One region of the Microbacterium sp. che218 genome, then DNA from elsewhere that is predicted to be linked to it. Evidence: predicted binding sites of a transcription regulator. Region 1 holds the regulator's gene; the other holds the start of a gene.
What was found. Region 1 encodes LexA, which represses DNA repair genes until DNA is damaged. Its sites were predicted from a motif close to TCGAACANNTGTTCGA; they were not measured.
Positions count from the first base shown of each region.

Region 2: the regulator LexA is predicted to act here: its motif matches at 2,063-2,078, upstream of ABXS86_RS08870 (Rv2578c family radical SAM protein).

Region 1 covers NZ_AP031501.1:1,047,998-1,052,414, forward strand. The annotation lists gene hisB (imidazoleglycerol-phosphate dehydratase HisB) at 1-221, opposite strand, end outside; gene ABXS86_RS04985 (histidinol-phosphate transaminase) at 218-1,312, opposite strand; gene ABXS86_RS04990 (LysM peptidoglycan-binding domain-containing protein) at 1,371-1,721, opposite strand; gene lexA (transcriptional repressor LexA) at 1,978-2,667, shown strand; gene ABXS86_RS05000 (S9 family peptidase) at 2,816-4,417, shown strand, end outside.
Region 2 covers NZ_AP031501.1:1,889,481-1,893,897, reverse strand. The annotation lists gene ABXS86_RS08875 (DEAD/DEAH box helicase) at 1-875, shown strand, start outside; gene ABXS86_RS08870 (Rv2578c family radical SAM protein) at 948-2,054, opposite strand; gene ABXS86_RS08865 (hypothetical protein) at 2,186-2,878, shown strand; gene ABXS86_RS08860 (M15 family metallopeptidase) at 2,951-4,144, shown strand; gene ABXS86_RS08855 (pirin family protein) at 4,147-4,417, opposite strand, start outside.

The sequences.
Region 1 (4,417 bases):
TCGACGGTGTGGTGGGCGTCGATGTGGGTGTCGCCGGTCGAGCGGACGCGCAGGTCGGTGAGCGAGTGCTTGGCGAACGCCGTGAGCATGTGGTCGAAGAACGGCACGCTCGTGGAGATGTCGCTGGTGCCGCGACCGTCGAGGTCGAGCTCGAGTTCGACGCGGGACTCGCTCGTCTCGCGGGTGATCGAGGCGGTGCGGGGCGAGGCGGGGCCGGTCATGACCGCGATCCTACCGAGGCCAGTGCGTCGAGGAACGCCGTGGTCTCGTCGGCCGTGCCCGCCGTGACACGCAGGTGGTGCGCGATGCCGACGTCGCGGATCAGCACTCCGCGGTCGTACAGGGCCTTCCAGGTGGCCGCGGGGTCGTCGACCCCGCCGAACAGCACGAAGTTCGTCCACGACTCGTGGGCGGTGTAGCCGAGGGCGGCCACGGTCGCCGAGATCCGGTCGCGCTGGGCGACGATCTCGTCGACCATCGACAGCATCGTGTCGGCGTGCGCGAGGGCGGCGGTCGCCGCCGCCTGGGTGAGCGCACTGAGGTGGTAGGGCAGGCGGACGAGGCGTAGGGCGTCGACGAGAGCGGGGTCGGCGGCGAGGTATCCCACGCGCGCCCCGGCGAAGGCGAAGGCCTTGCTCATCGTGCGCGAGACGACCAGGCGAGGACGCCCGGGCAGCAGCGAGACCGCGGAGGGCTCGTCGCGGGGGGCGAACTCCTCGTACGCCTCGTCGACGATGACGATGCCGTCGGTGGCGTCGTAGACGGCCTCGACGACGTCGAGGCGAAGAGGAGTTCCGGTGGGGTTGTTCGGAGCGCACAGGAAGACGATGTCGGGGCGGCGCTCGCGCACCTGAGCGGCGGCCGACTCGGCGGTGAGCGAGAAGTCGTGCTCGCGCTCGCCCGCAATCCAGGAGGCGCCGGTGGCCCGCGTCAGGATCGGGTACATCGAGTACGTCGGGGCGAAGCCCATCGCGGTGCGGCCGGGTCCGCCGAACGCCTGCAGGATGTGCTGCAGAACCTCGTTCGAGCCGTTGGCCGCCCAGATCTGGTCGGGGGACAGCCCGTGGCCCAGGTAACCGGCGAAGGCCTCCCGCAGACCGGTGAACTCCCGGTCGGGGTAGCGGTTGACGTCGCGCAGGGCCCGGGCGATGGCATCGAGGATGTCGTCGGCGACCTCTTGGGGAACCGGGTGGGTGTTCTCGTTGACGTTGAGCGCGACGGGCAGGGCCGCCTGCGGCGCCCCGTACGGGGTCATACCCCGGAGATCGTCGCGGAGAGGCAGGTCGTCAAGGCGCACAGTCACCTCACCCATGGTAGGCGGCGACGACGGCCGTGGATCACGACCACAGGTCGCGGCGAGAGCTCGCGAGTCAGCCGACGGGGGCGTAGGCGGCCGGGATGGCGATGCGCTGCCCTGCCGTGACGTTTCCGCCAGAGAGGGCGTTGAGGCGCGTGATCTCGGCGACGACGTCGCGCGGGTCGGCTGCCGGCGCCAGGTCCTCGGCGATCGACCACAGCGTGTCGCCGCTCATGACGGTCACCTCGGCGAACGAACCGGCGGGGGCGCCGGCCTCGCCGGATGCGAGGGCGGACCCGCCGCCGACGATCGCGACGCCGAGCGCGATGGCGAGAGGAAGGGCGACGAGGAAAGCGACGACGCGGCGCCCGCGGGCGGTGATGCGCAGGCGGGTGGTCGGTGCGGTGAGGGCGATGCTGCTCATGATGTGCTCCTTGGTGGAGAGATTCGCACCCCGCCCTCGGCCGGGAGGGCGGTGGTGCGAATCTGTATTCCGAATCTATCTTCGATACTTTCGATGTGTCAACACCCCGTGTCTCGGAGACCGATCGAACGCGACACGCGCGAGGCTCCGTGTCATTCGGGTCGTCCACCGGATACGGTTTCGACACGGAGACCTCACCACCAACCTCCGACATTCGAATTTCCGCCGTGGTTTCCGCGGCGCGAGGGGAGCACAGATGACCGACGCGACGACCGCCGCCGGCCGCGAGCGGCCGCAGACCCGGCGACGCAAGAGCCTCAGCGACAAGCAGCTCGCGATCCTCGAGGTCATCCAGCGTTCGATCGCCCGGCACGGCTATCCGCCGAGCATGCGCGAGATCGGCGACGCCGTCGGCCTCAAGTCGCTGTCGAGCGTCACCCACCAGCTGAACCAGCTCGAGCTCAGCGGCTACCTGCGACGCGACCCCGGCAAGACGCGCGCGATGGAGGTGCTGATCGACCTCCCCGGCGCTGCGGCCGAGAACCCCGCCGACACCGCGCCCGCGCTCGGCGACGCCGCCCTCGTGCCTCTCGTCGGTCGGATCGCCGCCGGTGTGCCGATCACCGCCGATCAGCAGGTCGAGGAGATCTTCCCCCTCCCCCGTCAGCTCGTCGGCAAGGGCGAGCTGTTCATGCTGAAGGTCTCGGGCGACTCCATGATCGACGCGGCCATCTGCGACGGCGACTGGGTCGTCATCCGGTCGCAGGCGGACGCCGAGAACGGCGAGATCGTCGCGGCGATGCTCGACGGAGAAGCCACGGTGAAGACCTTCCGCCGCCGTGACGGCCACATGTGGCTCCTCCCCCGCAACAGCGCGTTCGAGCCGATCCTGGGCGACGACGCCGTCGTCCTCGGTCGCGTGGTCGCGGTTCTCCGCGCCGTCTGAGCAGAGCACCGGGGGTCGGACGCCCGCCCGCACGGCGGCATCCGGCCCTCGATGTCGTCACGCTCCGCCCGGTGCTCCGGATCCGGAGATGCGCCCCGCCGTCGTGACGGCATCCGCGGATGTCGGAGGCCCTGCCTAGGGTGGAGTCATGGCTGACACCCTCCCCTACGGTTCCTGGCCCTCCCCGATCACGCCCGAGTCCGTCGCGCAGGCGTCACCGCGCGTCGACGGGGCTCGGCTCGTGGGCGACGAGGTGTGGTGGGGCGAATCCGTGCCGCACGAGGCCGGCCGCGTCGCGGTGAAGCGTCGCCGGGCCGACGGCGCGGTCGAGACGGTGCTCCCCGCCCCCGCCAATGCCCGCTCCGCCGTGCACGAGTACGGCGGAGGAGCCTGGACCGCGTCCGACGACGGCGAGCTCTACTACGTCGAGAAGACCGATCAGCGCGTGTACGCCCTCCGCCCGGGCGACGCCGCCCGGCCCCTCACCCCCGCCGACGAGGCGGTGCGCCACGGCGGCCTCCGTTGGGAGCACGGCGTCCTCCTCGCCGTGCGAGAGACCCACGGCTCATCCCGCGTTCCGCGGCGCGCGATCGTGCGCATCCCGCTCGACGGGTCGAGCGAGGTCCTCGCCGAGGGCAGCGACTTCCTCGCGCAGCCGGCGCTCTCGCCGAGCGGCCGCCACCTCGCGTGGGTGGCGTGGAGCCACCCCGACATGCCCTGGGACGCCACCTCGATCGAGGTCAAGAACCTCGCGACCGGGGAGGTACGACAGGTCGCCAGCGGTCCGCACCGCGCACCGCTCCAACCCGTGTGGATCGCCGACGACGAACTGCTCTACGCCGACGATCCGGACGGTCGCTGGAACCTCTTCCGCCGTCCGCTCGAGGGTGACGCTCAAGCCCTGGCCCCCGCCGACGCCGATACGGGCGGCGGACTCTGGGTACTGGGTACCCGGTGGTTCGGTGCGGCCTCCGACGGTCGCGTGGTCGCGGTGCGCACCAACGGTGCAGACGAGATCGTCGAGATCGCGCCCAGCGGTGTGCGCCCGGTCGACGTCCCGGTCGTCGCGGGGGCGGCGATCGACGACGTCCGCGGTGCCCGCGTGCTCGTGTCGGGTTCCGACGCCGGTGGGCGGTCGGGCCTCTGGCTCGTCGATCTCGACACCGGGGCGGTCGACCTCGTCACCGGCGGCGCCGGGTCGTGGGGCGACGAATGGATGCCGACGGCTCGCGCTCTCGAGACCGAAGGGCCGCACGGCACCGTTCACGCCTTCGCCTACGCGCCCACCCACCCCGACGTCGTCGCGCCCGCCGGGGAGCGACCTCCCTACGTCGTCCTCGTGCACGGCGGACCCACCTCGCACGTGGGGCCGGCCCCCTCGGCCAAGACGGCGTTCTTCACCAGCCGGGGCATCGGCGTGCTCGATGTCAACTACGGCGGCTCCACCGGGTACGGACGCGACTACCGCGACCGCCTCAAGGGCCAGTGGGGCGTCGTCGACGTCGACGACGTGGCAGCGGCGGCATCCGCTCTGGCAGACGCGGGGCTCGCCGATGCCGAGAGGATCGCCATCGCAGGCGGCTCGGCGGGCGGGTGGACGGTGCTGGCGGCGGTGACGCGCACCGACGTGTTCTCGGCCGGCATCTCGCGGTACGGCGTGGGCGACGCCCGCGCCCTGGCCGAAGACACCCACGATTTCGAAGCGCGATACCTCGACGGGCTCATCGGCCCGCTCCCCGAGGCCGAAGCG
Region 2 (4,417 bases), 840 kb from region 1:
GCGTCGGCCTGTTCACCACCCAGGTCTACGGCGGCGTGCCCCAGGCGCGTCAGGTCGGTGCGCTCAAGAAGGGCGTCGACATCGTCATCGGCACCCCGGGTCGCATCGAAGACCTGCTGAACCAGGGCAAGCTTGACCTCTCGCAGGTGCAGGTCGCCGTCCTCGACGAGGCCGACCACATGTGCGAGCTCGGCTTCCTCGAGCCCGTGCAGCGCATTCTGCGCGCGACCAAGAAGGGCAGCCAGAAGCTGCTGTTCTCGGCCACGCTCGACCGCGAGGTCGCGGCCCTGGTCGACGAGTTCCTCGTCGAGCCGGCCGTCTACGAGGTCGCCGGTGAAGACCAGGACTCCAGCACCATCGAGCACCGCGTCCTCGTCATCGAGCACCGCGACAAGGCGCAGATCCTCGACTCGCTCGTCGACCGCGCCGGCAAGACGCTCGTCTTCGCCCGCACCCGCGCCTATGCCGAGATGCTCGCCGAGCAGTTCGACGACGCCGGGATCTCGGCCGTCGCCCTGCACGGTGACCTCAACCAGCAGAAGCGCACGCGCAACCTCGAGAAGCTCACCTCGGGTCGCGTGAACGTGCTCGTCGCAACCGACGTCGCCGCGCGCGGCATCCACGTCGACGACATCGACCTGGTCATTCAGGCCGACGCCCCCGACGAGTACAAGACGTACCTGCACCGCTCGGGCCGCACCGGTCGCGCCGGTCGCGCCGGCACCGTGGTCACGCTGATCACGCGCCAGCGTCGTCGTCGCATGACCGAGCTGCTCGACCGCGCCGAGATCGAGGCTCCCTTCGAAGAGACCGCGCTCGGCGACGACGTGCTCGAGGAGCTCTCGGGCCGTCAGCTCTCGAACGTCGACGCGTAATCGTCGTCAGGGAGGCCCTCGTCCGCATCGCGCGGACGGGGGCCTTCGTCGTTCGCCGGTCACGTGGCGACCTCAGAACAGCCTGGGCTCGCTCGCCGGCGCGACACGGGGGCGGGCGGATGCCGGGACCCCGGTCGACCTGATGGGACCGAGGCTGCTCGCCGGCGTCGGCGTGCGTGCCGCGAGGCCGGGCTGCGGGCGTCCGCGCGGGTGGTCGTCTTCGTCCCACCCGTCGAGGCGGTGCATGCGCAGCAGCGGTCGCATGCGCTTGCCGAGCCAGGTGCGGTAGGCCTTCGGGGCGGAGGTCGACTCGCCGGGGTACAGCCCCCGGTACGACGACACGAGGTGCGGGTGCTCGCGTTCGAGCCACTCGAAGAACCATTGCTTCGCCCCCGGGCGCAGGTGCAGCGCCCCGTAGACGACGCGCGCCGCACCGGCGGCGCGGATGCGGGCCAAGGCGTGATCGAGCGCAGCGATCGAGTCGGTGAGGTGCGGGATGATCGGCATGAGGAACACCGTCACGCGGAACCCCGCCTCGGTCGCCGCGCGCACCGTGTCGAGGCGTGCCTCGGCGCTCGGGGTGCCCGGCTCGATCGAGTGCTGCAGCGTGTCGTCGAACACCGCGATCGACATCGCCAGCGACACCTTCACCTGTTGCGCCGCCTCGGTGAGCAGGGGCAGGTCGCGCCGGAGCAACGTGCCCTTCGTGAGGATCGAGAACGGCGTGCCGTTGTCGGTCAGGGCGCCGACGATGTCGGGCATGAGGCGGTAGCGCCCCTCGGCACGCTGATACGGATCGGTGTTCGTCCCGAGCATGACGGGCTCGCGGGCCCACGACCCGCGCCGCAGCTCTGTGCGCAGCACGTCGGCGACGTTGACCTTGACCACGATCTGCGAGTCGAAATCGGCCCCGTAATCGAGGTCGAGGTATTCATGCGTTTTCCTAGCAAAGCAATATGAGCATGCATGAGTGCATCCGCGATAGGGATTCACCGTCCAGTCGAATGGCATCGCCGAAACACCGGGGACGCGATTCAATGCGCTTTTGCACAGCACCTCGTGGAAGGTCATGCCGGCGAACTCCGGCGTCGTGACCGAGCGCACGAGACCGTCCATGCGCTCCATGCCCGGGAGGGCTCCCGCGTCGTCGACGCCGAGTTGTTGACCTTGCCACCGCATACACACATTCGAACACATGTTCTACATCAGGGCAAGCCCCGGCATCCCAGAATCGCTCCCATGCTCGAATGCCCTCGCGATACTGTGACAGGCGTCGCTGGTTCGTCCGCCGCGACGGGAACGAGGGGCGCATGGAGACCGTGCGACACGTACGAGGCCACGCGCTGCTGACGGCGGCCGGGCGCCGCCTCGAGCCCCTGCATCCGTCGTGGGTCGAGCGTCACCCCGCGGCCGCAGGATGGATCTGGCTCGCGGCGATGGCCGTGCTGATCGTCGTCGTCGACCTCGCGCACGGCCCGGAGCCCCTGCGGGTGGCCGTGTCGTTGAGCGCCGCGCTGCCCTCGCTCGGCGCGACCTTGCTCGTGCTGTCGCAGACGCCCCGTGCGCACCTGGAGTCCGAACCGTCGATCCTCGGCCACTTCTTCGCGCGCTTCTTCGCCCTGCTCGGGGCGCTCATCCTGTGGATCGGATCCGTTGTGCTCGGTGCAGCCGTCGCGGTGCAGCTGACCGAGGATTCCCGCTCGAACACCGAAGCGGCATGGGAGGAGGCGCTCGAGATCTTCGGCGCCGTCGTGCCCTTCATCGTCGCGGTCCTGTGGGCCGTGCTCATCTTCCGCTGCGTGGGGTACATCGCGCGCCTGCGCGGGTGGGCGCCGGTGCCGACGCGGCACCGCATCCCCGAGCAGTTCTTCGCCGAGTCGCCGCGCACCCGGCGCGTGGTGGTCGGGCTCGCGCATCCCGCCCTGCTGCTCGTCGCCGGCACGCTCAGCATCGTCCTCGTGTTCGTCGCGGCGGGCGAAGTCGCTTTCAGCGACGCGCTGTGAGGGCCGCGCGGGCGTCCACCGGGTGAGGCGGGGTCGACCGGTCCGCGGTCCCGGGAGACAATGGAACCAGTCATGTCCCCCGATTCCGAGCTCTCTCCCCGCCGCGCCGCGCGCGCGGAGGCTGAGCGACTCGCCACGGCGGCACTCTCCGTGCCTGTCGCCCCGGCCACGCCCGAGACCTCCGGGTCACCGACGCGCCGCGCTCTGCGCGAGGCCGGACCGACCGCGCCGCCGCTTCGTCGTCGCTCGTTCGCGCCGGTCGAGGACTCGACCTCCTCGTCCGAAGGCGGCCGACTCCGTGCCGCGACCGAGTGGTTCTCCGCCCTGCCGACGGCCCGCCGTCGCCGGCTCGCGGTCGTCGCCGGAGCGTTCGCGGTGGTCGTCGCCACCGCGACGGTGGCCGTCGGCCTGGCGATCGGAGCGGGGGCGGATGCCACGGCTTCCACGAGCGCCGACGGCTCCGCCGTGACCGCGGCGATCGCGGGTCCTCCCGCCGTCCCCTCCGAGGGGCTGCCCGTGCCCGCGGTGTCGGCGGTGGCGGCGACGGCCACGCCGTGCGACGACCCGGCCGTCACGGCGGCGCTCTCGGCCGGCGATGACGCCGCCGCCATCGCCGCAGCGGGCGGGGGCAGCGCGTTCCGCGAGGCCGTGGCATCCGGAATCGCGCCCTGCGTCTCGCTCAGCGACCCGAACCGCGAGTGGGTCGTCGTCAACAAGCAGCGCCCGCTCAACCCCGTCGACTACTACCCGGGCGACCTCATCATGCCCGCGAACGTCCGCGCCCTGGAAGACTCCGCGCTGCGCACGCCGGCGGCGAACGCGCTCACCGCGATGGTGAAGGCCGCCTCCGACGCGGGGGCCGGCGAGATCGGCTACCTGAGCGCGTTCCGCTCGTACACGACCCAGAAGTCCACCTACGCGGGCCGCGTGCGCGTCAGCGGGGTGGAGGGTGCCGATCGCGAGAGCGCCCGGCCCGGCTACAGCGAGCATCAATCGGGTCTGGCCGTCGACATCGTGCCCTGCAACGGTTCGTGCCGCACCCTCGACGACGTCGCCGCGTCGGCTCAGGGCGCGTGGGTGCGTGAGCATTCGTGGGAGTTCGGCTTCGTCACGCGCTACGCGGAAGGTCGCGAAGCGGTGAGCGGATACGAGCCCGAGGCGTGGCACCTGCGCTACATCGGTCCCGAACTCGCTCGCGCCTACCACGAGGGCGGCTTCACCACCCTCGAGGAGTTCTTCGGCCTCCCGGCGGCGCCGACGTACTGAGTTCAGCCCCGCCGCCTCCGCGGCGTGAGCCGCACCGCCGGCAGGGGAGGTGCGGGAATGCGCTCCGGACCATGGTCGATCACGGTCCCGAAGCGCGGCGCCTGCGCTTCCCACGCCTCGCGGGCCTCGACGATCTCGTCGTGCGAACGGCCCACGAAGTTCCACCACATGACGATGTCGGCTTCGAACGGCTCCCCGCCCAGCAGGAACACGCGGGCGCCTTCGTCGGTGCGCAGCTCGACATGATCGCGGCCCCGGCCGAGGTAGATCAAG